Regions from separate parts of the Streptomyces sp. NPDC004435 genome, predicted to be linked through region 1. Evidence: riboswitches for the same ligand, from Rfam matches in the RefSeq annotation. Region 1 holds a riboswitch; each other region holds the start of a gene.
The links. Region 1 has a riboswitch for cobalamin ahead of ACFYT9_RS20345 (acyl-CoA thioesterase). Riboswitches for the same ligand answer to the same signal wherever they lie in the genome.
Positions count from the first base shown of each region.

Region 1 (7,106 bases):
CACCACCGCGGTCGAGCGGATCACCGGCGCCCCGGCCCGCCGCGCGCGGCGGGCCCGGACCTCCTCCGGCGCCCCGCCGCGCACGCCCGGCGAACCGGTGCGCGCCCACCCTGATCCGCCCGATCCCCGCCGCAGGAAGAGGAGTTCACCCATGCGTCCCACGACCGCCCGACCGTCCGGCGGAAGCCGATGAGCGTCCGGACCGACACCCCCGAGGCGGCACCCCGGAAGTCCGGCGACCGGCTGCCGTTCGCGGTCCACCTGCTCGCGTTCAGCCTCTTCGCCATGGGCAGCGCCGAGTTCCTGCTCGCCGGAGTGCTGCCCGACGTCGCCGAGGACCTGGACATCACGCTCTCCTCCGCCGGGGTGCTGATCTCGGCCTTCGCGATCGGCGTCGTCATCGGAGGGCCGCCCCTCGCGGTCCTCACCCTGCGCTGGCCGCGCCGCACCACCCTGGTCGTCTCGCAGGGCGTGTTCGCGATCTGCGTGGCCGTCGGCCTGGTCACCGACAGCTTCGCGCTGCTGACCGTCACCCGCTTCCTGTGCGGTCTCGCCTACGCCGGGTTCTGGGCGGTCGCCGCGGTCACCGCGATCAGCCTGGTCACCCCCGACCGCACCGCGCGCGCCTCCGGGGTCGTCGTCAGCGGACTCAGCGTCGCCATGGTCGGCGGAGGTCCCGCCGGCGCCCTGCTGAGCCACTTCACCGGCTGGCGGGGCGGGTTCTGGGCGGTGGTCGTCCTCACCGTCCTCGGCGCGGTCGCGACCGCCGCCGCCGTCCCCGCGACCAGGCCGGCCCGGGAGCCGAGCGTCGGCCGGGAGCTGCGCACCATGCGCAGGCCGCAGCTGTGGGTCGTCTACGCCGCGACGCTGCTGAGCACCGCCGCGTACATGATCTCGTACAACTACCTCGCCGCCTTCCTCACCGACGTCACCGGCGTCGACGCGGTGTGGGTGCCCCCGGTCCTGGTCCTCTTCGGCATCGGTGCCTTCGTCGGCCTGTCGATCGGAGGCCGGATCGCCGACCGCCGTCCGCACCAGGCGCTCCTCCTCGGCGCCGTCGGCATCCTGGTCACCTCGGTGCTGCTCGCGCTCCTCGCCGACCACACGATCCCGGTCGTCGTCCTGGTCCTGCTGCTGGGCGTCGCCGGCTTCGTGCTCAACCCGGCCGTCTACGGACGGGTGTTCGCGGTGGCGGCGGACGCGCCGACCCTCGCCGGCGCCACCGCCGTCTCCATGTTCCAGCTCGGCATCAGCATCGTGCCCGTCCTGGCGGGCGTGGCCCTCGGCGCCGGTGCCGGACTGACCGCCCTCCCCTGGCTGGGGGCCGCCCTGGCCGCCCTCACCGTCCCCGTCGTCCTGATCGACCGGACGATGACCCGCACCGGGGCGCGCGCCCCGCACCCGGGCGAGGGCTGACAGCTCCCCCCGTCGCAGGTCCGCGCCGCGCTCCCGGCCCGCCCCCGTGCCGGGAGCGCGGCGCGTGGTCCGAAAGCAGCACCCCTGGTTGCGACTTGGGGGACCGGAGGCTCTCATACGGACATGCAGCAGTCGTCGTCCCTCTCCCAGGTCCTGTCCGCCGTCGGCCCCCGGCTCAGGAGGGTCCGCACCACCCGCGGCGTCACCCTCGCCGCGCTCGCCAGGACGACCGGCATCTCCAAGAGCACCCTGTCGCGCCTGGAAGCGGGGCAGCGGCGCCCCAGCCTTGACCTGCTGCTGCCCATCGCCCAGGCGTTCCAGGTCCCGCTGGACGAGCTGGTGGGCGCGCCGGAGGTGGGCGATCCGCGGGTCAGGCTGAAACCCCATGCGGTCGGCGGCAACACCGTGCTGCCTCTGACACGTCAGCCGGGACCGCTGCAGAGCTACAAGATGATCCTGCCCGCCACGCGGGACACGCCCGACCCGTGCACGCACGAGGGGTACGAGTGGCTGTACGTGCTCTCGGGCCGCCTCCGCCTCGTGCTGGCCGACCACGATCTGGTGCTCGACCAGGGGGAGGTGGCCGAGTTCGACACCCGCCTGCCGCACTGGTTCGGCAGCACGGGGCAGGGGCCGGTCGAGGTGCTGAGCATCTTCGGGCGGCAGGGCGAGCGGATGCACGTCCGTGCCCGACCCTCGCACCGGACGCCCGCCTCCGGCACGTGAACCGGAGGCGGGCGTCCGGGTGCGGGGGAGCGCCGAGGGGTGGGGAACGGGCGGAGTGGGTAGCTCGTGGGGCGTCCGGGGTGCGCCCGGTCCGGTGGACGGGCGTTCGGTTAGGGTGACCTTGCTGGACGTCCGGCTCGGTGGTGGGGGCGGGTTCGGGTGCCGGTACGGTGGGATCCAGGCGACGGAACGGGCAGAGGCGGAGCGCAGGTGAGAGGCGGAGACCGGGCTGGTGCCCGTCGCGGGACCGGTGTGGCGGGACCCTCGCCGCGGGTGACCGGAGCGAGGCGCCGTGGGTGAGATCCTGCGCGTGGCCGGAGCCCTGTACGTGATCGTTCTGCTCCGGGCCGGGGGGACCTTCGCCGTCGGCTGGCTCGCCGGCGCCGGCGCCAGGCGCGGCAGGTTCGCCGAGCGGATGTCCTCCGCCAAGTTCCAGCGCGCCGAACGGGCCATCCAGCGGTGGGGCGCGCCCGTCGTGGCCGTCTCCTTCCTGACCGTGGGCTTCCAGACCGCCGCCAACTTCCTCGCCGGCACCATGCGGATGCCGCTGCCGCGCTACCTTCCCGCGCTGTTCGTCGGCGGAGCGGCCTGGGCCCTGCTCTACGCCGTCTTCGGGATCGGCGCGATCGCCGCACTGGGCGCGCTGTTCGCCCGGCACACGGCACTGGGCGTGGCGGGCGTGGCCGTCCTCCTGCTCGCCGCGTGCGGACTCGTCGTCCTCCGGAGGCGCAGGGCGGTGGCGACCGCCCCTGAGGCGGACGCGCCCGGACAGTCCTGAGGGCCGGGACGCGTCGTCCGCCGCGGGACCCCGGTCAGGAGACGCCGGCGTTCACCACGTCGAGGGCGGGCACCGGACGGGGGGAGCCGTCGGTGTCTATGGCGACGAAGGTGAGGAAGGCGGTCGCGACCTCGGTGGCGGGGCCGGAGCTGTTCCAGCGCTCGGCGGTCACGCGGACGCCGACGGTCATCGAGGTCCTGCCCGCCCGTTCCAGACCGGCCTCCACACTGAGCAGGTCCCCGGCCCGGACCGGGGCGAGGAAGGTCATCCGGTCGACCGACACGGTCACCGCCGGTCCGTCGGCGTGACGCCCGGCGGCCGCCGCGGCGGCGTCGTCGATCAGCTTCATCATGACGCCACCGTGGATGGTGCCGTACAGGTTGGTGTCGTGCTCGCTCATGATGTGGGCGAGCACCACCCGGGAGTCGTCCGGGGTCTTGGCGGGACGGGGGGATGCGGAGACGGCACGATCGGCCACGTCAACTCTCCTTCGCGAGTCGCGGCGGGCTGCACCGCGCGCACGGGTCGCCGGCGCGCGGACAGCGGGCAGGTCTTCGGACTCGCGGGCCCGCCCACCGGATCTCCACCCGGCGGAACCCCTACTGGCCGTCGCTTCCCAGACCCTTCCAGGACCCAGTGCGTAGGACGGCGGTCGTTCCCGCTCACCGCTGCGGGGCAGTCCCGGATTCCCACCGGGTTCCCTCTTACGACGCGTCCCGTACGGCTGACGGGGGCGAACCAGCTGCACCTGCCAGCGTACGCGCCGCCGCCGCCCCCGCGGACCCTCCCCCCGGCTTGACCTGCTATTCCGTGCGCAGAGCCGTGGCCGTGCGGGTCCTGGCCGCCCACCCGGCGGGGAGGAGGGCCCCCAAGACGGCGATGAGCGGCCCGCCGAGGGCCAGGGGGAGGAGTTCGGCCGCGCCGTACACGTCGACGACGGAGGCCGGGAGGCGGAGCCCCACGCCGTCGGCCATCGCGGGCATGATCCGGCCGTGCAGGGCGACCCCGAGCGGCACGCCCAGGACGCCCGCGACCGTCCCGGTCACGGCGACCGAGGTGAGGACCATCGCCACGGTCTGACGGGGGGTCATGCCGAGCGCCTTGTGCACCCCGATCTCCCGGACGCGCTCGCGGGTGTCGAGCAGCACGCCGTTGAGGACGCCGAGCGCGGCGACGGTGACGAGGACCAGGGTCAGGAGCGCGGCCAGCGCGTTGAGCGTGACGACCATGTCGCCGCCCGAGCGGAGCGCGCCGGCCCGTGCGGTGAGTCCCAGGGGGGCCAGGCGGGCGTTCAGCGCCTCGACGTAGGCCGGTACGCCGGTGCCCGGGGCGACCGCGACATGGTGGCTCGTCGAGGTCCGGTCGGGGTGCGCGGGGGCGACGGTCGCGAAGTCGGTGAACACCTGCATGCCGTCGTTGCGCGGGTCGAGGACCTCGCCCACGATCCGTACCGTGACCGGTTCGGCCATGCCGCTCAGGGTGACCGTGTCGCCGACGCGGGTGCCGGTCGCGGTCAGGAAGGGGGTCGGGACCACGGCCTCGCCCGGCTTCCCGAACCAGCGGCCCGAGACCATCGTGTAGCCGCCCCAGGAGGCGTCGCCGGTGAAGGCGACCACCTCGACCAGCCCGGTGAGGCCGGCCACCGTCGCCCGTACCGTCGTGGCGCTGTACTGCCTCCCGGTGCCCGCGGTCCCGGCGATCGCCGCGGTGACGGCGGCGGGATCGGCCTTCGGGGTCCGCTCCGGCGCCGCCGTGCCGGGCGGCCCGAGGGCGGGCCGCGGCTCGGGCACGGTGACGTCCGCCACGTCGTGGGTCCTGGCCTTCATCACCTCGCCGAGCGAGGCGCCCATCCCCACGGTGAACGTGACGGCGGCCGCGCCGAACAGGATCGCCGTGCCCATGGCCAGCGCGCGGACCGGCCGGGCGAAGGGCCGCATCAGGCCCAGGGCGACCGGCTGCGGCAGCGGCAGGCGCCCGGCCGCGCGGGCCGCCCGGCCGCCGCGCCCCGCCGGTACGGCCCGCCCGACGGCGAGCGCGTCGACCGTGCGCAGCCGGCCCGCCCGCCAGGCGCTCGCCCACGCGGTCGCCGCCACCAGACCGAGCACCCCGGCGATCACCGCCAGGTCGACGGAGGGCGTCACGGCCAGGGAGGAGGTGCCGTACACCTCCTCCGCCTCGGCCAGCACGGGCACCGCGAGCAGATGGCCGACGAGCACACCGGCGGTCGTGCCGACGGCGGCCGGCACCAGCGCCTGGCCCAGATACGCCCGTACGACCTGGGCCGGGGTGCAGCCGACGGCCTTCAGGATCCCGATCCGGCGCGTCCCCGTCCCGACCGCCGACGCGACGACGTTGCCGACGACGAGCACCGACATGACCAGGCCGAGCGCGCCGAACGCCACGAGGAAGGGGACGTAGAGCGCGGTGTCGCGCTCGGCGCCCTCCGCGACGGCCAGCCACGACCGCTCGCCCACGGCCGCCCCGGCCGGCAGCCCGGCCGTCACCGCCCTCCCGCCCGCGGCGACGGCCCCCTCGGTGCCCGCGTCGGCGAAGCGGTACAGCATCTGGAAACCGCCGCCGCCGGGCGGGATCAGCGCCGGCGTCTGGTCCGGGACCACCCACGCGTCGGCGGTCCCGGTGACCGAGCGGGCGATTCCGACCACCGTCAGCGCCTGACCGCCGGACGGCCCCGGGAACTCGATCCTCAGACCCAGGACGGGGCGGACCGGGGCGTCGGGGGAGAGCACGATCTCGCCCGGGCCCGCGGCCCACCGCCCGTCGACCAGCGCCACCGCGTCCACCTCCCGGCCGGGGTCGGGCCGCCCGACGACGGTCACCGGCCACCCGGGGCCCGACGCGTCCGCCCGCGGCGCGATCGTCGCGGTACGGAACGGCCCGGCTGCCGCGCTCACCCCCGCGGCCCCGCCGGAGCCCGCCAGCCGCCCGGCGCTCACCGCGCCCGCGTCGAACTCCACGGACAGGTGCGCGCCGTGCTGCCGGGCGAAGGCGTCACGGAACGGCGCGCCGGAGACCATGATCAGGGAACCGGCCAGGACGGACGCCGCCACCGCCGCCATCGTGGCGAGCCCGATCACCACCGTCTGCACCCGGCGTCGCCGCACCCCCGCGCGCATCACCCTGCCGAGTGCGCTCACCGGACCTCCCCGGCGGCGCGGGCCCGCGCCGGACGGACGTCGGCGGTGGCGGACGGCGACGGGCCGCCCGCCGGGCCGTCCTCGGTGAGCCGGCCGTCGGCGATCCGCACCGTGCGGTCCGCGCAGGAGCGGGCGAGGGCCAGATCGTGGGTGACGACGACGAGGGTCTGCCCCTCGGCGTGGAGGCCGGCGAGCAGCGCGCCGACGTCCTCCCCGGCGGCCGTGTCCAGCGCCCCGGTCGGCTCGTCGGCGAGGAGCAGCGCCGGCCGGTTCATCAGCGCCCGCGCCACGGCGACACGCTGGCGCTCACCGCCGGACAGCCGTCCGGGCAGGGCGCGGGCGTGCCGGTCGATGCCGAGGCGCTCCAGGAGCCCGGCGGCCCGCACCTCGGCCTCGCGCCGTCCGGTGCCCGCGAGACGGGCGGGCAGCACGACGTTCTCGGTGACGGTCAGATCGTCGAGCAGGTGGAAGAACTGGAAGACCATGCCGATCCTCGCGCGCCGGTGCAGCGCCGCCCCGGCCTCGCCCAGCCCGTCCACCCGCACCCCCTCGACGGTGACGGTGCCCGCGTCGGGCCGGTCCAGGCCCGCGATCAGGTGGAGCAGCGTCGACTTGCCGCTGCCGGAGGGGCCGAGGACCGCGACGGCCTCGCCGGGCATCACGGTCAGCGACACGTCCCGCAGAGCGGGCGGCCCGTCGTCGTAGCGGCGGGTCACCCCGCGCAGTTCGATCACCGGTGCGGTCACGGAAGGCTCCTCGGATACGTCGGATTCATCGGATACGGGGGAGGGGCGGGTGCGGCGAGGGACACGGACGCCACGGGGACGGGGGCGGAGGCGCGGCCCGGTCACGGCGGCGCAGGCCACCGGGTACGGGCAGCCCGCGCCGGTCGTCCGAACGCTAGGAGCCGGGCCGCCCGGCCCGCGTCCGCCGCCCGGACCGCATTCCGTACCGCGTCGGCATGACGCCCCGGGACGTCATCCCCGCGATGTAGGCGAGCGGTGTACGCGCGCCGCCGGAACCCGCCTCCG
Region 1 is NZ_JBIAMB010000010.1:236,506-243,611, forward strand. Features, by position in the region: gene ACFYT9_RS20330 (Cmx/CmrA family chloramphenicol efflux MFS transporter) at 190-1,416, shown strand; gene ACFYT9_RS20335 (helix-turn-helix domain-containing protein) at 1,540-2,142, shown strand; gene ACFYT9_RS20340 (DedA family protein) at 2,435-2,920, shown strand; gene ACFYT9_RS20345 (acyl-CoA thioesterase) at 2,955-3,398, opposite strand; cobalamin riboswitch at 3,469-3,627, opposite strand; gene ACFYT9_RS20350 (ABC transporter permease) at 3,724-6,075, opposite strand; gene ACFYT9_RS20355 (ABC transporter ATP-binding protein) at 6,072-6,821, opposite strand.

Region 2 (7,106 bases), on a different contig from region 1:
TTCCACGCCATCCAGTCCCCGGTGCGGCCGTGCAGGTACCAGACGTACAGCAGCGGCGGGAGCGCGGGAAGCGCGAGCCAGGGAAGCCGGCGTGCCAGGCCCCGGCGGCGGGCCGTGAGGGCGAAGTGGACGACGAGCGCGGCGAGCAGGAAGAGGCCGGTCACGCGCACGGTGGTGGCACCGGCGGTGAGCAGCGCCGCGAGCCGCCAGGCGTCGCGGCGGGCGGCGAGCCAGGCGGGAAGGGCGAAGGCGAGGAACAGCGACTCGGTGTAGCCGACGGCGAGGAACACGGCGCAGGGCGAGACGAGCAGCAGCAGGACGGCCCGGCGGGAGTCGGCCGTCTCCGGCAGGTGGTGCCGCGCGACGCGCCCGAGGGCGAGGACGGCGACGGCGCCGGCGAGCAGGGAGACGAGGAGTCCGGCCGCGGTCCAGTCGCCCACCAGGAGGTGCGCGGCCCGCAGCGCGAGCGGGAAGCCCGGGAAGAACGCCTCCCGGTTGTCCCACGGCTCGGGGCGGGCGGCCGGGTCGTCGGGGAAGTAGCCGTCGCGGGCGATGTGCAGGTAGTGGTCCCAGTCCCACCGCCCGACGACCTCGGCGAAGGAGTCCGGACGGTGGGCCTCGGGGTCGCTGGGGAAGAGCCAGGCGGTGCAGTAGGCGGTCAGGAGGAGGGTGACGCGGGTGAGCAGGTAGAGGGCGAGGACGTCGCGGTCGGCGGCGTCGAGCCGGAGTGCCCGGGGGAGGCGCGGCCGCGGCCGCCGGGGCGGGCGCGGGGGCGGCGTGTCGGGTATGACGTGGGCCCTCGGTGCTCGGAGGGCGTCTTCTGTCACGGTCATGGGGGGCTGCAATCGTTCGAGGGCATGGCGGGGCGGGGGACCCGGTCTCGATGAGGTGACCGGGTCCCCTGTGGGGTCTGCTCGGTGTGGGCCGGCGGAGGGCCGGGGGTGTCCGGCCTGCCGGTTCTGATGGGCGCCGGCGGAGGGCCGGGGGGCCCGCCCTGCCGGTTCTCTTGTGCGCCGGCGGAGGGCCGGGGCCACCCTCCCCCGCCCGGTGGGTGTCGGCGGAGGGCCGGCCGGGGGCTACCCGGCGCCCCCCGGCGGAGTGGTGGTCGTGGCGCTCCCGGGCGGAGTGGTGGTCGTGGTGGCGCCCGGCCGGGTGGTGGTCGTGGAGGTGGGGATGCCGGCGGGCGGGGTGGTGGTGGCGCCGACGGACGGGGGCTGGGTCGTGGGCGGGAGGGTCGGGGGCGGTGCGGTGGTCGTGCCGGCGGGGGCCGGTCCGCTCACGGACGGACTCGTCGCGGGGACGACCGGCTGGGGCGGCCCCGCGAGCAGGGTGCCCAGGGCGGCTCCTCCCCCGCCCACGACCAGGCAGGCTCCCGCGGCGAGCACAGCGAGCCGGCGCCGGTGGACGCGGCGGCCCCGGGCGCTGATCTCGCCGGCCGGCGCGTACGTGGCCCGTGCCCGGCCCGCCGCGGCCGCCTGCTCGAAGAGCGACTTCAGCGGGTCGCTGGAGGAGGCGCCGGACGGCTCGCGGGCGGGGTCCTGCGACGGACCGTGGGAGTCATGCATCGGGTGCCTCCTCGCTGGACGGGTGGGCGGTACGGGGGCTGCGCGGGTCCTCGATGCGGTGGGCGAGCGCGGCCCGTCCGCGGGAGAGGTGGGTCTTGACGGTGCCGGTCGAGAGGCCCGTCTCGGCGGCGACCTGGTCGACGCTCAGGTCGCACAGGTAGTGCAGGGCGAGGGTGCGGCGCTGCTGCTGCGGCAGTCCCCGCATGGCCTCGACGAGGACGAGGTGGTCGGGCTCGGGGCCGTCCACCACCACGGGTGCCACGGCGTCCCGCCGCCACGCCTCGGCCGTACGCCGGCGAAAGCGCCATCGGCTGACCGCGAGGCGCCAGGCGACCGTACGGATCCACGCCTCCGGCTGCCCGTCCCGGTCCAGCTGCCGCCGGCGGTTCCAGCCCTTGACGAAGGCCTCCTGCACGACGTCCTGCGCCTCGTGCAGATCGCCCAGCATCACGTACAACTGCCCCGTGAGCCGCGCCACCGCCTGGGCGTAGAACTCTTCGAACTCCTCGACCGTCAACGAACGACTCCCGCATCTCCGACTACACCCCGCATACGCCTGCCGCCGGGTCCCCGGTTGACACGGGGACCCCACGATCAGAGTGATCGTGATCACATGACCGGACCGGCAGGACACGCGTCGGGGCGGCCGTACGGGACGGCGCCGGGCCGTCAGTCGGGCCCGGAGGCGTCCAGGGTGAGGATCAGGAGGGTGACGTCGTCCTGGATCCCCGCTGCGAAGCGGCTCAGGTCCGACCAGATCGCGGCGGGCAACTCGTCCGGTCCGAGGCCGGTCATCCGGGCCAGGCGTGCGGCGAAGGGATAGAAGGCGCCGGAGGCGTCCCGCGCTTCCAGAACGCCGTCCGACGCGAGGAGGAGCCGGTCACCGGGCCGGAGCGACACGGTGGCGGCGGTTCCGGGCGCCACGTCGGCGAGGCCCAGGCCCAGGGGCGGCCCCGGGTCGAGGTCGAGGGTGCGCACGGCGCCGCCGCGCAGCAGGACCGGCGGCGGATGGCCGCAGGCCAGGACGCGGACCTCCCGCCCGTGCGGGGCGAAGTCCAGGAGGACGGCCGTGGCGAAGAGTTCGGCATGCTCCGTGCGCGCGGAGTCGACCACGAGCCTGCGGTCCAGCCGCGCCGCGACCGCCTCCGCGTCCGCGTCGTCCAGGACGGCCTCGCGGAACGCCCCCAGGACGGACGCGACCGTGGCGACGGCCGACAGGCCGTGGCCCTGTACGTCGCCGAGGACCGCCCGCACCCCGTAGGGGCCGGCCCTGACGTCGAAGAAGTCGCCTCCCACCAGCGTGCCCGCCTCGGCGGCCCGGTAGAGGCTCGCGCAGCGCACGGGACCGACGCGCCGCCGTACGTCGGGGACGATGGCCCGCTGGGCCGTCTCGGCGACGGCCCGTTCCAGGTCGAGCTGCTCGTCCCTGCGCCCCCGGACGAAGGACACGAAGACGCTCAGGGTGGCGACGAAGCCGAGGGTGACGAGGTCGGTGTTCCCCGGCCGGTCCAGATGGAAGGCGGGAACGGTCAGCAGCGCGATCGTCGCGGCGCCGAGGAGGGCCGTGGCCAGCGGTCCGTAGGCCAGGACGGCCAGTGGGGAGACCGCGCCCAGCAGGAAGCCGATGTCCACCGGGACGGAGTCGGTGAGGGAGGCCACCCCCACCCCGACGAGCAGCAGCACGGGCAGGACCCGGACCCAGCGGGGCGGCGGCGCCCCGCGCAGCCAGCTCCGCCGGTACGCGCCGTTCACCGCCTTCCCCGGCTTCACCACACCACCAGGCTCCTACGCCGGTGAGCACCACGCACTCCGCGTCGCGCGACGGGGCCGCGGGGACGCGCCCGCGGCCCCGGTGGCCCCGGGGCTGTTCCCCCGGACCCAGGGGCTTCCACCGTGAGTGACCGCCCTCCGGGCACCGAAGCCCGGAGGGCGGTCACTCACAAGTCCGACTGCATCACAGTTCGTGACGGAGGCGGGCGAACGGGCGCCCGCCTGTCGTGCCCGGGCCGGGGTCAGGCGCCCCAGCGCAGCGCGATGGTGTCGCCGACGTTGACGGTCGTCTCGCGCAGGGCTCCGGTGAAGGCGGAGCCGTCGGTGCTGACCTTCCAGGTGTTCGATCCGCTGTTCGCCTTGCCGTTGAGCGCGGTGATCGCGCCCGTACCCGACGCGGGGGTGACGCTCGTGACGCAGCCGGACGGGGTGGCGGCGCCCGTCGCGGCGGCGAGGACGTCCCCGAGGGTCGTGGTCGTCGCCGTGGGCGTGAAGGAGACCGCGCACACCTTGAGGTTGCCGGCGCCGTCGTCGACGGTGAGCGCGAGCTTGGTGGCGGTCCCCGGGGTGAATGTCGACTGGGCGACCCACTGGGGGGCGCCCGGGGTGACCGGGACCGGCGGGGCCGCGGTGAAGCCGCCTCCGGCGACCGCGCGCAGCGCGTCGATCGAGGAGTACGCGGAAGGAGTGGTGTCGGCGGGCTTGTACTTGAAGCCACCCGCCGGGTTGTACTGGTTGGCGAGGAGGAAGTCGATCGGGGTCTTGGTGGCGAGGGTGGTGAACTCCGCCGACTGCGGGTTGAATCCGCAGGCGTTGAGGCCCGAGACGCCCCAGCCGTTGGAGCTGGTGTTGACGCCGTAGAGGGAGTTGAACGCGCCCGAGGAGCTGACGAGCTTGCCCTTGAGGAAGTTCTTGCCCTGGACGACGTCCGCGTCCGTGTTCGGGACGCCGGAGACGCACAGCGCGGCCATGGCGGCGCCGGTCATGTCGATGTCGCTCGCGGTGTTGATGGCGGTGGGGTTGCCCTCCACCTTCTGGTAGGTCCAGCCGCCGTCGTTGTGCTGGTTGGCGCGGAGGCGGGCGACCATCGCGGCCGTCAGGGCCTGCGGGACGCGGGCGGAGCCGGCCTGGGTCTTGGCGCCGCCGAGGGCGAGGGCGGCGAAGACGGTGCCGTTGAAGTTGGCGGAGGGGCCGAAGTAGCCCGGTTCGGCGGTCTGCCAGTACCCGTAGATGTTCGCGATGAGGTTGCGCGAGGCCGAGACGCGCGCCGGGTCGATGCCGGCGGCGTAGGCGTTCAGCGTCCCCCGCTCGTAGTCGGTGACCACCGGGGTGGCGGACGGCCACGCGGCGGTCGACAGCAGGTTGCGGTAGACGGTTCTGGCGTTCTTGGTGGTGTCGCCGCCGGGTGCCACGTCGACGACGGCGGTGCCCGCGGCGGCGAAGGCGCTGAACGCCCACTCGTTGGAGAGACCCGAGCCGGCGTACGAACCGTCCGCCGCCTGGAGCGACTTGAGGTAGGCCACACCGTTGGTCTTGGAGGTGGCGATCTGCGCGGGGGTGGAGGTCGCGAAGGCGGGGAGCGTGCTGAGCGCGAAGGCGCCGAGCATCGCCGGCACCGCGAGCGCGAGACGGCGTGAGGTTCGGGGAAGGGACAAGGCGTCCTCCTGAAGTCGGCGGACGCCGGCCGCTCCGGTGCAGGCGCGCGTCACCGTGCCGGAGCACGGCCGGGGCATGGCCGGGGACCGCCGTCCGGAACGCGTGGTACGGCTTCGTGTCGTGCGTCGCCGTATGGGCATTCGGGCTCGGAAACGGCCCCCCGCCGTCCCACACCGCTGCGCGTCAGCTCCGGCTTCGCACCGGATTCCCCCATGTGGCAGCCCAGGACGCTACCCGAACGGCCGAGGTACCGCCAGCGTCACCGAGGGGGTGCCCGGTGGGCCGGCCGAGCGGGCGGCCGGTGAGACGCGGACCACCTTGACGATGCCAACTGATCCGTGTTGCACTCCGCCTGATAAGCAATCAGCACCAGGGGAAGCCGGTCGAATTCCGGCGCTGACCCGCAACCGTGGACCCGGCCAGGACCGGGTGAGCCGGAATGCCTGGGCTGGAAATGAGCACGAGGAACGCCGTCGCGGACTACGGCGTGGTCGTCACCGCCCCGCCACGGCGTCGCCGTCGCGAGGCCATCGCCACGTACGCAGCCGCCCGGCAGAGACGAGGGGCCGCGGTGGGGACCGAACAGCAGGCGAGACGGTGGCCGAGGGCGAGACGACGCCTGGTGTCCGTCCTGACCGTTTCCTTTCTGACGCTCGGTACGGGCCTGGCCCACTTCACGGCCGCCACGCCGGCGAGCGCCGACCCGATGAAGAAGTGCACCCGCACCACCGGCGCCATCGTCGCCGTCGACTTCGGTCACTGGGGCGGCCCCGTGGTGCGCGGCTGCGACGCCACCCCCACGACCGGCTACGAGCTGCTGCAGTCCGGCGGGTTCAGCACCGCGGGTACGGAGCACGACGGACCCGCGTTCATCTGCCGCATCGGCAACGGCTCGTTCAACCGGGGCAAGCAGTACCCCACTCCGGCCCAGGAGGACTGCGTCCTCACCCCGCAGGCCACCGCGTACTGGTCGTACTGGATCGCCTCGCCCGGGCAGCGGAAGTGGACGTACAGCCCGCTGGGGGCCATGTCCCGCACCCTCAAGCCGGGCGACGTGGACGCGTGGGTCTTCGGCGGCACCGACATCGGCGGCACCAAGGGCCGGCCCACCTTCACCCCTGACGACGTCCGCGCGGACGGAGGCGACCCGCCGGACCCGGGCGACCCGCCCGCCCCGAGCGTGCCACCGGGCTCGGTCGACCTGCCGGCGGCGGCCCGCTGGCTCACCGACCGGCTGACGAACGGCCAGCGGGTGGTCAACGAGGGCGACACGGTGCCGAACTACCTCGCCACCACCGAGGCCGCCTGGGCCCTGGCCGCCGCCGACGGCGAGAGCCCCGCGGCCCGGAGGATCGCCGCCTTCCTCGGCAGGCCCGAGCACACCGACGCCTACGCCTACCCCGCCGGGAAGGACGAGGCGCCCGACGCCACCGCCGCCGCCCGCCTCGCGCTCGTCGCCGAGGCCACCGGCAAGGACCCGCGTGACTTCGGCGGCCACGACCTCCTCGGCGACCTCCTGGCGAACGTCTGCCTCAGCGGCTCGGACGCTCCCCAGCCCGTCCCCGGCTGCACCACCAAGGGCGACTTCCGGACGACCGGACAGACCGAGGGCCAGGCCCTCGCCGTCATCGCCCTGCTGAACGGTGACGTGACCCCGCCGGCCGAGGCGGTGACGCGGCTGACTCAACTCCAGTGCGACGACGGCGGATTCCCGAGCTTCCTGATCCTGGACGGGCAGGTCTGCGAGAGCGAGGCCGGGAGCACCGCGCTGGTCGCGCTCGCCCTCCAGCGGGCCGGCGGCCACAAGGCGGTCGTCACCAAGGCCCGCTCCTCTCTGAAGAAGGCCCAGTTCAAGACCGGTGCCTGGCCCGCCGTCTCGTACAGCGTCCCGGGCAGCGCGTACGCCACGGGCTGGGCGGCCCAGGCGCTGCGGGCGCTGGGCGACCGGGCCCACGCGGACGCGGCCGTCTCCTGGCTCTCCCGACAGCAGCTCCCCGGCGGGGGCTTCGCCTTCGAGGAGGGCACCCCGGACCCGCTGCTCTACGCCACCACCGCGGCCCTCATCGCGGGCGCGAAGAGCGACCTGGTGACGCTGACCACGAAGGAGCCGGCGCC
Region 2 is NZ_JBIAMB010000009.1:244,773-251,878, reverse strand. Features, by position in the region: gene ACFYT9_RS18830 (mannosyltransferase family protein) at 1-833, opposite strand, end outside; gene ACFYT9_RS18825 (hypothetical protein) at 1,077-1,565, opposite strand; gene ACFYT9_RS18820 (SigE family RNA polymerase sigma factor) at 1,558-2,082, opposite strand; gene ACFYT9_RS18815 (PP2C family protein-serine/threonine phosphatase) at 2,235-3,338, opposite strand; gene ACFYT9_RS18810 (hypothetical protein) at 3,578-4,942, opposite strand; cobalamin riboswitch at 5,126-5,202, opposite strand; cobalamin riboswitch at 5,325-5,457, shown strand; gene ACFYT9_RS18805 (prenyltransferase/squalene oxidase repeat-containing protein) at 5,563-7,106, shown strand, end outside.
Region 2: linked by a shared signal. The riboswitch ahead of ACFYT9_RS18805 (prenyltransferase/squalene oxidase repeat-containing protein) and the one ahead of ACFYT9_RS20345 (acyl-CoA thioesterase) in region 1 are both predicted to bind cobalamin.

Region 3 (7,106 bases), on a different contig from region 1:
GCCGGCGAGGACGCCGTACCGCCGGCCCTCCGGCAGCCTTCGGGTGAAGACCTCGAAGACGGAGCGCCGGTCGGCGGTGCCGGCCCGGAGGGCCGCCTGGAGCATGGTGAGCTCGTACTGGTCGGTGAAGAGCGCGGTCGACGGCACGTCCACCGGGAGCCCAAGGTCCGCAGCGTTCATGCCGACGATGCTAGCGCAGTATTCGTCAGTTTGACGAATACTGCGCCGGGCGGCCTCTCCGAGGTGGCCCGTTTGTGCGACGGGGGGGCCCGGGTGGCAGCATGGGACGAGTGAGCATCGCGCCTATCGAGATCGAACGGACCGAGTCGGCCGAGGAGGTCTCCGCGGTCGTCGAGCCCGACGTCCCCTGGGTCACCCTCGTGCACAACGACCCGGTGAACCTGATGAGCTATGTCACCTACGTCTTCCAGTCGTATTTCGGTTACTCGAAGGACAAGGCGCACAAGCTGATGCTCGACGTGCACAACAAGGGCCGCGCGGTGGTCTCCAGCGGCACCCGCGAGGAGATGGAACGGGACGTGCAGGCGATGCACGGCTACGGACTGTGGGCGACGCTCACCCAGGACCGCGGCTGATGGCCGGCCACTTCGAGGCCGTCCCGGGCGGCGGAGCGGCCGTCGCCCTCGACCAGGTCGAGGTCTCCATCCTGCGCTCCCTCTCCGTCCAGCTCCTGGAGCTGATCGGGCCGGGCGACGAACCCGAGGCGGACGCCGACCCGCTCGCCGCCCTCTTCGCCGAGGGCCCCAGCGAGCCCCCGTCCGACCCCGCCCTGCGCCGGCTCTTCCCCGACGCCTACGGGGACGACACCGAGGAGCTGCGGGCCGCCGCGGCCGACTTCCGCCGCTTCACCGAGAACGACCTGCGGGCCCGCAAGCGCGAGGACGCCCTCGCGGTGGTCCGCGCCCTGGACGGACTGAGCAGCGGGGGACCGGAGGAGTCCGCCCTCCTGAAGCTGACCCCGGACGAGTCCCGGGCCTGGCTCGGCACCCTCAACGACCTGCGGCTGACCATCGCCACCCGGCTCGACATCACCGAGGACGAGGAGAGCGAGCGGCTCTACCGGCTGCCGGACAGCGATCCGCGCAAGCCGATGGTGATGGCGTACCTCTGGCTCGGCGCGCTCCAGGAGTCGTTGGTCGAGACGCTGATGTCCTGACGGGTGCCCGTCCTCGGGTGTTCGCTCAGCGGACGCTCAAATCCAGATAACGAACTCGTTATCCGAGCGAACACCTTGCCGTCTTGTATCCCTCTTGTCCGTATTTATTTGTGGCGCGCACCACACCCAACTCCGTCGAACGTGCCCCGGACCGTGATAAATCTTCACGACCGCTCGGGCACGCCACCCCTGTTCCCGAGGGCGCCCCAGCCGGCTGACCGCCGGTGGCACTCCATCCATATCCGGGGGGATCAGGACCTGATCCGCAGCAGACGCACTCGATGTCGCGCGGATCAGCATGGAGAAAGGCGCACCACCATGACCTCAGTGCAGGTCGACAAGCAGAACGACGGCACCGACGGGGCCGTGGACGGCGGCGAGGGCTACCAGCGTGGCCTCGGCGCCCGCCAGATCCAGATGATCGCCATCGGCGGCGCGATCGGCACCGGGCTCTTCCTCGGCGCCGGCAAGGCCATCCACAAGGCCGGACCCAGCCTCATCCTGGCGTACGCGATCGCCGGTCTGGTCATCTTCTTCATCATGCGGGCCCTGGGCGAACTGCTCATGTACCGCCCGGTGTCGGGCTCCTTCGCGGAGTACGCCCGCGAGTTCGTCGGCCCCTTCGCGGGCTTCGTCACCGGCTGGACGTACTGGCTCTTCTGGGTCGTCACCGGCATCACCGAGGTCACCGCCGCGGCCACCTACATGACGTACTGGTGGGACATCCCGCAATGGATCTCCGCCCTCGTCTTCACCGTGATCCTCTACGGCGCCAACCTGATCTCCGTGAAGCTCTTCGGCGAGCTGGAGTTCTGGTTCTCCATGGTCAAGGTCACCGCCATCATCGGCATGATCCTGATCTGCGCCGGCATCCTCACCGTCGGCTTCTCCGACGCCGGTGACACCGCCACCGTGGCCCACCTCTGGAACCAGGGCGGCTTCTTCCCCAACGGCGTCGGCTCCACGCTGATGACCCTCCAGATCGTGATGTTCGCCTTCCTCGCCGTCGAACTCGTCGGCGTCACCGCGGGCGAGTCCAAGGACCCGAAGACCGTCCTGCCCAAGGCCATCAACACCGTGCCGTGGCGCATCGCCGTCTTCTACGTCGGCGCCCTGATCATGATCCTCTCGGTCGTCCCGTGGACCGAGTTCCAGCCGGGCGTCTCCCCGTTCGTCGCCGCCTTCGAGAAGATGGGCCTCGGCGTCGGCGCCGCCATCGTCAACTTCGTCGTCCTGACGGCCGCGCTCTCCTCCTGCAACTCCGGCATGTACTCCACCGGCCGCATGCTGCGCGACCTCGCGCTCAACGGCCAGGGCCCGAAGGTCTTCACCCGCCTCACCAAGGGCGGCACCCCGCTCCTCGGCCTGACCTTCTCCGCCGCGCTCATGCTCGTCGGCGTCTGGATCAACTACGTCGCCCCGGGCAAGGCCTTCGAGTACGTCGTCTCCTTCGCCACCATCTCCGGCATGTGGGCCTGGATCATGATCCTCGTCAGCCAGATCCGCTACCGCCGCAAGTGCGACCGGGGCGAACTGCCCGAGTCCACCTTCAAGGCCCCCGGCGCCCCCTGGACGAGCTGGTTCGCGCTCCTCTTCATCGGCATGGTCATCGTGATGATGGGCATCGACGAGGGCGCCCGCGTCTCGCTCTACTGCGCCCCCGTCTGGGGCCTGATCCTCACCGTCTCCTACCTGGTGCTCAAGGCCCGCAACCCCGAGGGCGCCGCCTTCGTCAAGCGCTCCTGACCAGCACCGTCTCGGCATCCGGGCCGCTCCGTACCAACCCTCGGTACGGAGCGGCCCGTCTGCTTATCCTGTCGGCATGCTGACCATCACCCGGGACCTGTACGACCGGATCGTGGAACACGCCCGCGCGGACCACCCCGACGAGGCCTGCGGCGTCGTCGCCGGGCCGGTCGGCTCGGGCCGCCCCGAGCGGTTCATCCCGATGCTCAACGCCGCCCGCTCGCCCACCTTCTACGAGTTCGACTCCGCCGACCTCCTCAAGCTCTACCGCGAGATGGACGACCGGGACGAGGAACCCGTGATCATCTACCACTCGCACACGGCGACCGAGGCGTACCCCTCCCGCACCGACATCACCTACGCCAACGAGCCCGGCGCCCACTACGTGCTCGTCTCCACCGCCGACACCGACGCCGCCGGACCCTTCCAGTTCCGCTCCTACACGATCGTCGACGGCGTCGTGACCGAGGAGGACGTCAAGGTCGTCGAGGCGTACGAGTAGTCTGACCCCGACCTTCAGGGCGGCAGGAACCAGGAAGCCGGTGCGAATCCGGCGCGGTCCCGCCACTGTGACCACCCCGCGTGGAAGCCAGGAACTGACCTGCCGCCTTCTCACCACCGATCGGGGACGTGGAAATCCCCGGAGGAGGCCCTCGCCATGACCCGGCGCCCCCGGCTGCTCGCCGCCACCGCCCTGCTGCCCCTGCTCGCCGCCTGCGCCGGCCCCGCGAGCACCCAGGACGCCGCGAAGCCCGCCCCCGGCTTCCCGTACACCGTCACCAACTGCGGCGAGACCACCACCTTCCAGGCCCCGCCGAAGCGCGCGGTCACCATGAACCAGCACGTCACCGAGATCCTCCTGGCCCTCGGCCTGGAGAAGTCCCTCGCCGGCACCGCCTACCTCGACGACGCGATCCTGCCCGCCTACCAGAAGGCGTACGACTCGGTCCCCGTCCTCTCCAAGGAGTACCCCTCCAAGGAGGCGCTGCTCGCCGCGAACCCCGACTTCGTCTACGGCGGTTACGCCTCCGCCTTCGACGCCAAGGACGGCCGCGGCCGCGACGACCTGGCCGAGGCCGGCATCACCACCCGCCTCAACAGCGAGTCCTGCCCCGCCGGCACCCCCTCCGTCGACGACCTCTACCGCGAGGTCACCGAGGTCGGCCGCACCTTCGGCGTCCCCGACCGGGCCGAGAAGTGGAACAAGGAGGCCCGCGCCACCGTCGCCGCCACCGAGAAGCGCCTCGGCGGCCTCGACCCCGTCTCCGTCTTCGTCTACGACAGCGGCGACAAGACCGCCTTCACCGCCGGCGGCAAGGGCATCGGCAACGAGCTCATCAGCCGGGCCGGCGGCCGCAACGTCTTCGCCGACCTCCCCAAGGCCTTCGGCGACGCCGCCTGGGAACAGGTCGTCGCCCGCAAGCCCGAGGTCATCGTCATCTACGACTACGGCTCCACCACCGTCGAGCAGAAGAAGAAGCGCCTCCTCGACGACCCCGCCCTCAAGGACGTCCCCGCCGTCAAGAACCGCCGCTTCGCCGTCCTCCCGCTCTCCGACACCGTCCTCGGCGTCCGCGTCCCCGCCGCCGTCGACAAGCTCGCCGCCCAGCTCCACCCGGCCACCGGCCGATGACCGCCGTCGCCGCCGCCCCGGCCCCTCCGGCGGCGGCGACGCCCGGCCGGGGCCGGTACGCCCTCGTCGTCGCCGGGCTGCTCGCCGCCCTCGCCGCCGCCGTGCTCGGCTCCCTCGCGCTCGGCTCCGTACGGATCCCGCCCGGCCAGGTGCTCGAAGCCCTCACCGGGCGCGCGGACCCCTCCCCGTACCGCACCATCGTGCTCGACGTCCGGCTGCCCCGGGTGATCCTCGGGATCGTCGTCGGCGCCGGGCTCGCGGTCGTCGGGACCGTCCTCCAGGCCCTCGTCCGCAACCGGCTCGCCGACCCCTTCCTGCTCGGGATCTCCTCCGGGGCCTCCACCGGCGCCGTCCTCGTCCTGGTCCTCGGCATCGGCGGCGGGCTCACCACCACCCTCGCCCTGCCCGCCGGCGCCTTCGCCGGCTCCCTCGTCGCCCTCGTCCTCGTCTACGCGCTGGCCCGCCGCGGCTCCACCATGACCGGACCCCGGCTCGTCCTCGCCGGCGTCGCCGTCTCGTACATCCTCACCGCCCTCACCACCCTCATCCTGGTCGCCGCCGCCCGCCCCGAGCACTTCCAGGAAGCCCTCTACTGGTCCTTCGGCGGCCTCGGCTCCGCCCGCTGGGACACCCTCGTGCTGCCCGCCGCCGTCCTGGTCCTCGGCACCGGCGTCCTGCTCGCCCTCGCCCGACCGCTCGACCTCCTGCTCACCGGCGACGAGGGCGCCACCGTCCTCGGCCTCGACACCGGACGCTTCCGCGCCGCCGTCTTCCTCCTCGCCTCCCTCGTCACCGCCGTGATGGTCGCCGCCAGTGGCGCCGTCGGCTTCATCGGCCTGATGGTCCCGCACGCCGCCCGCCTCCTCGTCGGAGCACCACACCGCCGGCTGCTGCCCGTCGCCGCCCTCGGCGGAGCCGTCGCCCTCGTCGTCGCCGACCTCGGCGCCCGCACCGTCGCCGCCCCCCAGGACATCCCCGTCGGCGTCCTCACCGCCCTCACCGGCGGCCCGCTCTTCCTCTGGCTGATGCGCCGCCGCCCCGAAGGAGCCGCCTTGTGACCGGACTGCGCATCGAGGGCCTCTCGTACGAGCACCGGCTCCGCGACGCCCACCTCACCGCCCGCCCCGGCGAGACCGTCGGCCTCATCGGCCCCAACGGCAGCGGCAAGACCACCCTCCTGCGCTGCGTCTACGGCACCCTCGCCCCCACCGCGGGCCGCGCCCTGCTCGACGGCGCCGACCTGCGCGCCCTCGGCCCCAAGGCCCGCGCCCGACGGGTGGCCACCGTCCCGCAGGACTCCACCCTCGAATTCGAGGTCACCGTCCGCGAACTCGTCACCCTCGGCCGCTCCCCGCACAAGCGGTTCTGGGAGGGCGACACCGCCGTCGACGCGGCCCGCACCGACGCCGCCCTCGCCCGCGTCGGCCTCACCGCGCTCGCCGACCGCGCCTACCCGACCCTCTCCGGCGGCGAACGCCAGCGTGCCCTGGTCGCCCGCGCCCTCGTCCAGGAACCCGAGCTCCTCGTCCTCGACGAACCGACGAACCACCTCGACATCCGCCACCAGATGGACGTCCTCGCCCTGGTCCGCACCCTGGGCACCACCAACCTCCTGGCGCTCCACGACCTCAACCTCGCCGCCGCCCACTGCGACCGGATCTACGTCCTCGAAGCCGGCCGGGTCGTCACCGGCGGCACCCCGGAAGAGGTCCTCACCCCCGAACTCCTCGCGGCCGTCTACGGGGTGGAAGCCGACGTCGTCCCGCACCCCAGGACCGGCGCCCCGACCGTCCTCTACACGCCGAGCCAGGCGGTCGGTCCGGCCCTCGGTCAGAAAACATCCAGCATCTGAGATCACATTCCGAAACCCGGACCGGGAATCGATACGATGACCGCATGGTTTCCCACGACGTGAGCGAAGAGACGCCAGGCACCCTGCTGCTTGTGGCGCGCCTGCACGTCGACCTGTGCCGCCTCGCCAGCGCGATCTGTCCGTCCCGCGCTGCGCTCTGAGCGACCGGCCGAGCGCACTCACGCACGACCCCCCTCCGCGCGGGGGCCCCAGCAGCGCGCCCACCACGTCACTTCCGACAGGAGCCCACGCCATGGCCATCGAGGTCCGCATCCCGACCATCCTCCGCACCTACACCGACGGCGAGAAGGCCGTCGCGGGCAGCGGCGCGACCCTCGCCGAGCTCTTCGCCGACCTGGAGACCCGCCACGCGGGCATCGAGGCCCGCATCGTGGACGGCGGCAAGCTCCGCCGCTTCGTCAACGTCTACCTGAACGACGAGGACGTCCGCTTCCTCGACGGCATCGACACCAAGCTGGCCGACGGCGACAGCGTCACGATCCTGCCGGCCGTCGCCGGCGGCATGGTCTGATCCACATGCGCTACGACTCCTCGCTGGCGGCGGTCGGCAACACGCCGCTCGTCCGCCTCCCCCGGCTCTCGCCCTCGGACGACGTCCGCATCTGGGCGAAGCTGGAGGACCGCAACCCGACCGGCTCGGTCAAGGACCGCCCCGCGCTCCACATGATCGAGCAGGC
Region 3 is NZ_JBIAMB010000001.1:54,250-61,355, forward strand. Features, by position in the region: gene ACFYT9_RS00250 (nicotinate phosphoribosyltransferase) at 1-180, opposite strand, end outside; gene clpS (ATP-dependent Clp protease adapter ClpS) at 282-596, shown strand; gene ACFYT9_RS00260 (DUF2017 domain-containing protein) at 596-1,177, shown strand; gene ACFYT9_RS00265 (amino acid permease) at 1,496-2,923, shown strand; gene ACFYT9_RS00270 (Mov34/MPN/PAD-1 family protein) at 3,000-3,425, shown strand; cobalamin riboswitch at 3,403-3,543, shown strand; gene ACFYT9_RS00275 (ABC transporter substrate-binding protein) at 3,582-4,556, shown strand; gene ACFYT9_RS00280 (FecCD family ABC transporter permease) at 4,553-5,614, shown strand; gene ACFYT9_RS00285 (ABC transporter ATP-binding protein) at 5,611-6,408, shown strand; gene ACFYT9_RS00290 (putative leader peptide) at 6,453-6,569, shown strand; gene ACFYT9_RS00295 (MoaD/ThiS family protein) at 6,662-6,940, shown strand; gene ACFYT9_RS00300 (PLP-dependent cysteine synthase family protein) at 6,946-7,106, shown strand, end outside.
Region 3: linked by a shared signal. The riboswitch ahead of ACFYT9_RS00275 (ABC transporter substrate-binding protein) and the one ahead of ACFYT9_RS20345 (acyl-CoA thioesterase) in region 1 are both predicted to bind cobalamin.

Region 4 (7,106 bases), on a different contig from region 1:
TCGGGTGCCTCCTGGGTGCCGGTGGCGACGACGGCCAGCTTCCAGGCGAGCTGCTCCTCTCGGGACAGTCGGTCGGCGCTGGGGTGGACGCGTACCTGGTGGTCGATCACGGGACTCCTCGCGGCGTGCGGCGGATGCGTCGTACGCCGCCGAGTCTTCCCCCGGGGCGGGCCGGAGGCGACGGTGCCACCTTGCGTAATCCGTCCCTGCGCGAGGTGCGAAACTGCGAATTTTGCGAAATCTGCGGATGGTAAATTCGCACCCAAGGGTGAGCAGAGGAGTCGTGATCGACATGGGACGGTCGCCCGGGCGGAAGATCTACGCCCACGCGAAACTGCGCAGGCTGCGCCGTGAGCGGGGGATGAACCAGGTCGAACTGGCCCGCGCCCTGGGCCTGTCCACCAGTTACCTCAACCAGATCGAGCACAACCAGCGCCCGCTCACCGCCCCGGTGCTCCTGCGCATCGCGGAGGTGTTTGGCGTCGATGCGGAATTCTTCTCCGAGGCGGGCGAGGAGCGGCTCGCGACCGACCTGCGGGCGGCCCTCGGGGACGAGGCATGCGGTCCCGTCCCCGTCCCGTCGGCGGAGATCGCGGACGTGGCCCGCGATCACCCGGAGGTCGCCAGGGCCCTCGTCGCGCTGCACCAGCGGTACCGGGGCGCCTCGGAGCGCGTCGCCGCCCTGGCCTCCCCCGGCGAGACCGCCGGCCTGCTGCCCGCCGAACCCCACGACGAGGTGCGCGACTTCTTCTACGCCCACCACAACCATGTCGCGGCCCTGGAGACGGAGGCCGAACGCACCGCGGAGGCGCTGGATCTGGGCCGGGTCGGGCGCGCCGCGGACACGCTCGCCGCCCACCTGACCGCACGGCACGGGGTCAAGGTGCTCCCGGCCGGGGCGGAACGCTCGGCCGACGTCCGCCGCTTCGACCCCGACAACGGGCTGCTCCTGCTGTCCCCGTGGCTCAGCGAGGGGCAACGGGCCTTCCAACTGGCCACGCAGCTGGCGTTCCTGGAGCACGGGCCGCTGCTCGACGCCCTGGTGGCGACGGCGGAGCCGGCCACCCCGCAGGCCGAGAGTCTGGCCCGGATCGGCCTCGCCAACTACTTCGCCGGCGCGGTCCTCATGCCCTACACCGCCTTCCACGCGGCGGCCGAGAAGGTCCGCTACGACATCGAACTCCTCCAGGCGCTCTTCGGCGTGAGCTTCGAGACCGTGTGCCACCGCCTGAGCACCCTGCAGCGCACCGGCCGCCGAGGCGTCCCGTTCTCCTTCCTCCGCGCCGACCGCGCGGGGAACATCTCGAAACGGCAGTCCGCCACCGACTTCCACTTCTCCCGCCTCGGCGGCACCTGCCCCCTGTGGACCGTCTACGAGGCCTTCTCCGCCCCCGGCCGGATCCTCACCCAGGTCGCCGAGATGCCGGACGGCAAGCGGTACTTCTGGATCGCCCGCACCGTGACCCGGGGCGGCTTCGGCCACCACGCGCCGCGTGCCGAGTTCGCCGTCGCCCTCGGCTGCGAACTCCGCCACGCGAGCCGTCTCGTGTACGCCGAGGGCATCGCCCTGGACGACCCCCGCGCGGCCACCCCGATCGGCCTCGGCTGCCGGATCTGCGAACGGCAGGACTGCGCCCAGCGGGCCAGACCCCCGGCCGGCGGCAGCCTCTCCGTCGACCCCGACCGGCGCACCCATGTGCCGTATCCGGTGGTCGTCGAGGAGTGAGACGGACCCTCCACGACAGAGGAATGTCTCATTCCACCGTCCAAATGGCGGATAACCCTCGCCGCTCGGCGATTGCGCCCTCTACTCTGGCCGAGCAGCTGGTTCGCCCCGTCCGCCAGACGGGATGCGTCGTAAGAGGGAACCCGGTGGAAATCCGGGACTGCCCCGCAGCGGTGAGCGGGAACGACCGCCGTCATACGCACTGGGATTGTGAGGTCCTGGGAAGCGACGGCCACTAGGTGCCTGCCTCGGAAGAGGCCGGCGTGCCCGCGAGTCCGAAGACCTGCCCGCTGTCCGTGCACGGACGTATTCCGCGCACGCATCCACCGGTGACCTCGTGGGCGGGTCGGCGTAGACAGCGAACGGCCGTCGTGATGTTTTTTCACGGCGAGGTCCGTGCGCTCCCTCGTCACCTTCGCGTCCGCGTCCCGTCACCGGGACGTCGATCTGGGCACAACTCGCGAAGGAGAGTCTCCGTGACCACGAAGTCCGCAGCCGCGGCAGCACAGGCCACCGTCTACGGCTACCCCCGCCAGGGTCAGAACCGTGAACTGAAGAAGGCGATCGAGGGCTACTGGAAGGGCCGCGTCTCCGCCGACGCCCTCCGCGCCACCGCCGCCGACCTGCGCCGTTCGAACCGGCAGCAGCTGGCCGACGCCGGCATCACCGAAGTGCCCACCGGCGACTTCTCCTACTACGACCACGTCCTCGACACCTCCGTGATGGTCGGCGCCATCCCCGAGCGCCACCGCGAGGCGGTCGCCGCCGACGCCCTGGACGGCTACTTCGCCATGGCGCGCGGCACCCAGGACGTGGCGCCGCTGGAGATGACCAAGTGGTTCGACACCAACTACCACTACCTCGTCCCCGAGCTGGGCCCTGACACGGTCTTCACCGCCGACTCCGCCAAGCAGGTCGCCGAGCTGAAGGAGGCCCTCGCCGAGGGCCGCACCGCCCGCCCGGTCCTCGTCGGCCCGGTCACCTACCTGCTGCTCGCCAAGCCCGCCCCCGGTGTCGACGCCGACTTCGAGCCGATCACCCTGCTCGACCGGCTGCTCCCCGTCTACGCCGAGGTCCTCGCCGACCTGCGCGCCGCCGGCGCCGAGTGGGTCCAGATCGACGAGCCCGCGCTCGTCCAGGACCGCACCCCGGCCGAGCTCGACGCCGCCGCCCGCGCCTACCGCGAGCTCGGCGGCGCCGCCGACCGGCCCAAGCTCCTGGTCGCCTCCTACTTCGACCGCCTCGGCGACGCCCTCCAGGTCCTCGCCGCCGCCCCGGTCGACGGCCTCGCGCTCGACTTCACCGACTCCGCCGCCGCCAACCTCGACGCCCTCGCCGCCGTCGGCGGCCTGCCCGGCAAGCGGCTCGTCGCCGGTGTCGTCAACGGCCGCAACATCTGGATCAACGACTACCAGAAGTCGCTGGCCACCCTCGGCACCCTGCTCGGCCTGGCCGACCGGGTCGACGTGGCGGCGTCCTCCTCGCTGCTCCACGTCCCCCTCGACGCCTCCGCCGAGACCGACATCGATCCCGAGGTCCGGCGCTGGCTCGCCTTCGCCCGCCAGAAGGCCGCCGAGATCGCCACCCTCGCCCGCGGCCTCTCCGAGGGCACCGAGGCCATCGCCGACGCACTGGCCGCCAACCGCGCCGACCTCGCCTCCCGCGCCGGCTCCGCCCTCACCCACGACCCGGCCGTCCGTGCCCGCACCGCGGCCATCACCGAGGCCGACGGCCGCCGCTCGCAGCCGTACGCCCGGCGCACGGTGGCCCAGCGCGCCCACCTGGGCCTGCCGGTGCTCCCGACCACCACGATCGGTTCCTTCCCGCAGACCGACGAGCTGCGCGTCGCCCGCGCCGACCTGCGCGCCGGCCGGATCGACACGGCCGGTTACGACGAGCGGATCGAGAACGAGATCCGCGAGGTCATCGCCTTCCAGGAGAAGACCGGCATCGACGTCCTCGTGCACGGCGAGCCCGAGCGCAACGACATGGTGCAGTACTTCGCCGAGCAGCTGGACGGCTACCTCGCCACCCAGCACGGCTGGGTCCAGTCGTACGGCACCCGCTACGTCCGCCCGCCGGTCCTCGCCGGCGACATCTCCCGCCCCACCCCGATGACCGTGCGCTGGACGACCTACGCCCAGGCGCAGACGGCCAAGCCGGTCAAGGGCATGCTGACCGGTCCGGTCACCATGCTCGCCTGGTCCTTCGTCCGTGACGACCAGCCGCTCGGCGAGACCGCCCGCCAGGTCGCCCTCGCCCTGCGCGACGAGGTGAACGACCTGGAGGCCGCGGGCACTTCGGTCATCCAGGTCGACGAGCCCGCGCTGCGCGAGACCCTGCCCCTGCGGGCCGAGGACCACGCCGCGTACCTCGACTGGGCCACCGAGTCGTTCCGCCTCTCCACCAGCGGGGTCCGGCCGGACACCCAGATCCACACCCACATGTGCTACGCCGAGTTCGGTGACATCGTCCAGGCCATCGACGACCTCGACGCCGACGTCATCAGCCTGGAGGCCACCCGCTCGCACATGCAGGTCGCCGGAGAGCTGGCGGAGCACGGCTACCCTCGCGAGGCCGGCCCGGGCGTCTGGGACATCCACTCCCCGCGCGTCCCCAGCGCGGAGGAGGCCGCCAAGCTGCTCCGTACCGGCCTGGAGGCCATCCCCGCCGAGCGGCTGTGGGTCAACCCCGACTGCGGTCTGAAGACCCGCGGCTGGACCGAGACCCGGGCCTCTCTGGAGAACCTGGTCGCCGCGGCCCGCACGGTCCGCTCGGAGCTGACGGCCGACAACGGCTGACGCCCCTGGCCCGGGCCGGACAGCACGCTGTCCGGCCCGGGCCGAGGAGACGACAGCCCCTGAGCGGCGTGCGGACGACCCGGTGACGGAAGGTCGCGGATGGCGAAGAGCAATCCCCGTCAGATCATGCTCGACGGGCGGCCCATGGTGGTTCTGACCACGAAGGAGTACGCCGCCCTCGTCGCCGCACGCCGCCAGGCGGGCGGCCTCGCCGCCCGGCTGCGCGTGGTCGGCGACACCCTCAGGGACACGATCGACTTCCTCTCCGCCCTGATCGCCGCGCTCGAGTCCGAGGCCGCCGGCGGATCCGGCGGCCGGTCCGGCGCCACCGGACAGCCCCTGCCCGCCCTCCTCGCCTCGGCGCCGGCCTTCCTCCGCCACGCCTCGGGGATCGTCGGCGGGCCCCGTACGCCCCCGTCCCGCTAGGGCCGGACCCGACGGGAATGGTCAGACAGGCCCTGGAGCGGCAAGCACCTCCGGTACGGCGACGGGGCCGACGGCCCGAGGTCCGTGCACGCAGCCCCCTTCGGAGACACACAGCATGCCCACCCACACACCGACGCCCCGCGTCACGGTCACCGGCCCTCCGGGCGACCGCCACGACGAGATCCTCACGCCCGAGGCTCTGGAGTTCCTCGCCCGGCTCGACCATGCGTTCGCCCGCCGCCGCCGGGAGCTGCTGACGGCGCGCCGCGATCGCGCGGACCGCCTGGCCTCGGGATCGCCGCTGGACTTCCCCCGCGCCACCTCCGCGGTCCGGGACGACCCCCACTGGCGCGTCACCCCGCCCGCGCCGGGGCTGGCCGACCGGCGCGTCGAGATCGTCTCGGCGCCGACGCCTCACGCGGCGGCCGAAGCCCTCGCGTCCGGCGCCCGGGTCTGGACGGCGGACTTCGAGGACACCGCCGGCGCTCCCTGGGCGAACGTCGTGGGCGGCCAGCTGGTCCTGCTCGACACCGGCGCCCGGCCGGGTGACGGGCACGGCGCCGGCGGCGGCCTCCCGTCCGTCGTGGTCCGTCCCCGCGGCTGGCACCTCGAAGAGGAACACCTCACGGTCGACGGCCGCCCCCTGTCGGCCTCCCTGGTCGACTTCGGCCTGTACTTCTTCCACCACTCCCGCCGGCGGACCCCCGCCGGAGCCGGGCACCACGTCCACCTCTCGCTGCCCAAGCTGGAGAACCGGTACGAGGCCCGGCTGTGGAACGACGTGTTCCTCCTCGCCCAGGACCTCCTGGGCGTCCCGCTCGGCACCGTGAGGGCCGCCGCCGTCATCGGGACGGTCACCGCCGCGTTCGAGATGGAGGAGATCCTCTACGAACTCCGCGAGCACAGCGCGGGGCTCGGCGCCGACCGCTCGGGCTATCTGTTCAGTCTGATCAGGACCTTCGGCCACCGGGCCAGGTTCCTGCTGCCCGATCGCGCGGACCTCGCCCTGACCGCGCCCTTCCTGCGGGCCTACGACGAGCTCCTCGTCCGTACCTGTCACCGCCGCGGGGCACACGCGATCGGCGGGCCCACCACGCGTCCCCCGGTCCCGGGGAGCTCCCCCGGCACCGCCGACCGGACCCGCGTGCGGGCCGAGAAGGAGCACGAGGCACGGATCGGCTTCGACGGGTCCTCGGTGGCGGATCCCGGCCTGGTGCCGCTCTGCGCGGAGGTGTTCGACCGCCACCTCACCGGCCGTCCCCACCAGATCCACCGCACCCTCGACTCCGTCCGGGTGCGCGCCGACGACCTGCTCACCCTGCACCGCACCGCGCCTGTGCCGGAGACCGCGCGGATGAGCGCGGACGTGGCCGTCGCGCTGAGGTACTTCGACGCCTGGCTGAGGGGGACCGGTACGGTCGCGCCCGACGCGGTCCTGGCCGACGCCGCCGGTGCGGAGCTCGCGCGTGCCCGGCTCTGGCAGTGGCTCCGGCAACGGCTCGTGCCCCAGGAGCGGTTGTTCGGCCTGATCGCCGCCGAGGCCGCCGCTCTCACCGCGGAGCGGCCGGACGCCCTCGCCGCGGAGGCCCGCGAACTCCTCGAACGGTCCCTGGTCTCCCGCGAGCTGCCGGCCTTCTTCGCGGGCGAGGCCCTCCGGCCCCGGGTCGCCCGGCGGACCGGGGTTCCGTCGTGACCGTCCAGGGCCGTCCCGGGCGCGGCTCGGTGGCCGGTCTGCCCGGATGGGACCGGTGCGCGGTCATGGGCGTGGTGAACGTGACGCCCGACTCCTTCTCCGACGGCGGCCGGTGGTTCGATCCGGCCACGGCGGTCAAGCACGGTCTGGATCTCGTGGCCGAGGGCGCCGACCTCGTCGACGTGGGCGGCGAGTCCACCCGTCCCGGCGCCACGCGCGTCGACGAGGAGGAGGAACTGCGCCGCGTCGTCCCCGTCGTACGGGAACTGGCCGCCGAGGGCGTCCTGGTCTCGGTCGACACGATGCGCGCCTCCGTCGCGGCGCGCGCGGTCGAGGCGGGTGCCGCCCTCGTCAACGACGTCAGCGGAGGTCTCGCCGATCCGGCCATGCTCCCCGCCGTGGCGGCCTGCGGTGTCCCGTTCGTCGTGATGCACTGGCGCGGCTTCAGCCACGACATGGC
Region 4 is NZ_JBIAMB010000009.1:270,385-277,490, reverse strand. Features, by position in the region: gene ACFYT9_RS18935 (MmgE/PrpD family protein) at 1-110, opposite strand, end outside; gene ACFYT9_RS18930 (short-chain fatty acyl-CoA regulator family protein) at 293-1,726, shown strand; cobalamin riboswitch at 1,809-2,032, shown strand; gene metE (5-methyltetrahydropteroyltriglutamate--homocysteine S-methyltransferase) at 2,203-4,527, shown strand; gene ACFYT9_RS18920 (hypothetical protein) at 4,627-4,953, shown strand; gene ACFYT9_RS18915 (malate synthase A) at 5,069-6,646, shown strand; gene folP (dihydropteroate synthase) at 6,712-7,106, shown strand, end outside.
Region 4: linked by a shared signal. The riboswitch ahead of metE (5-methyltetrahydropteroyltriglutamate--homocysteine S-methyltransferase) and the one ahead of ACFYT9_RS20345 (acyl-CoA thioesterase) in region 1 are both predicted to bind cobalamin.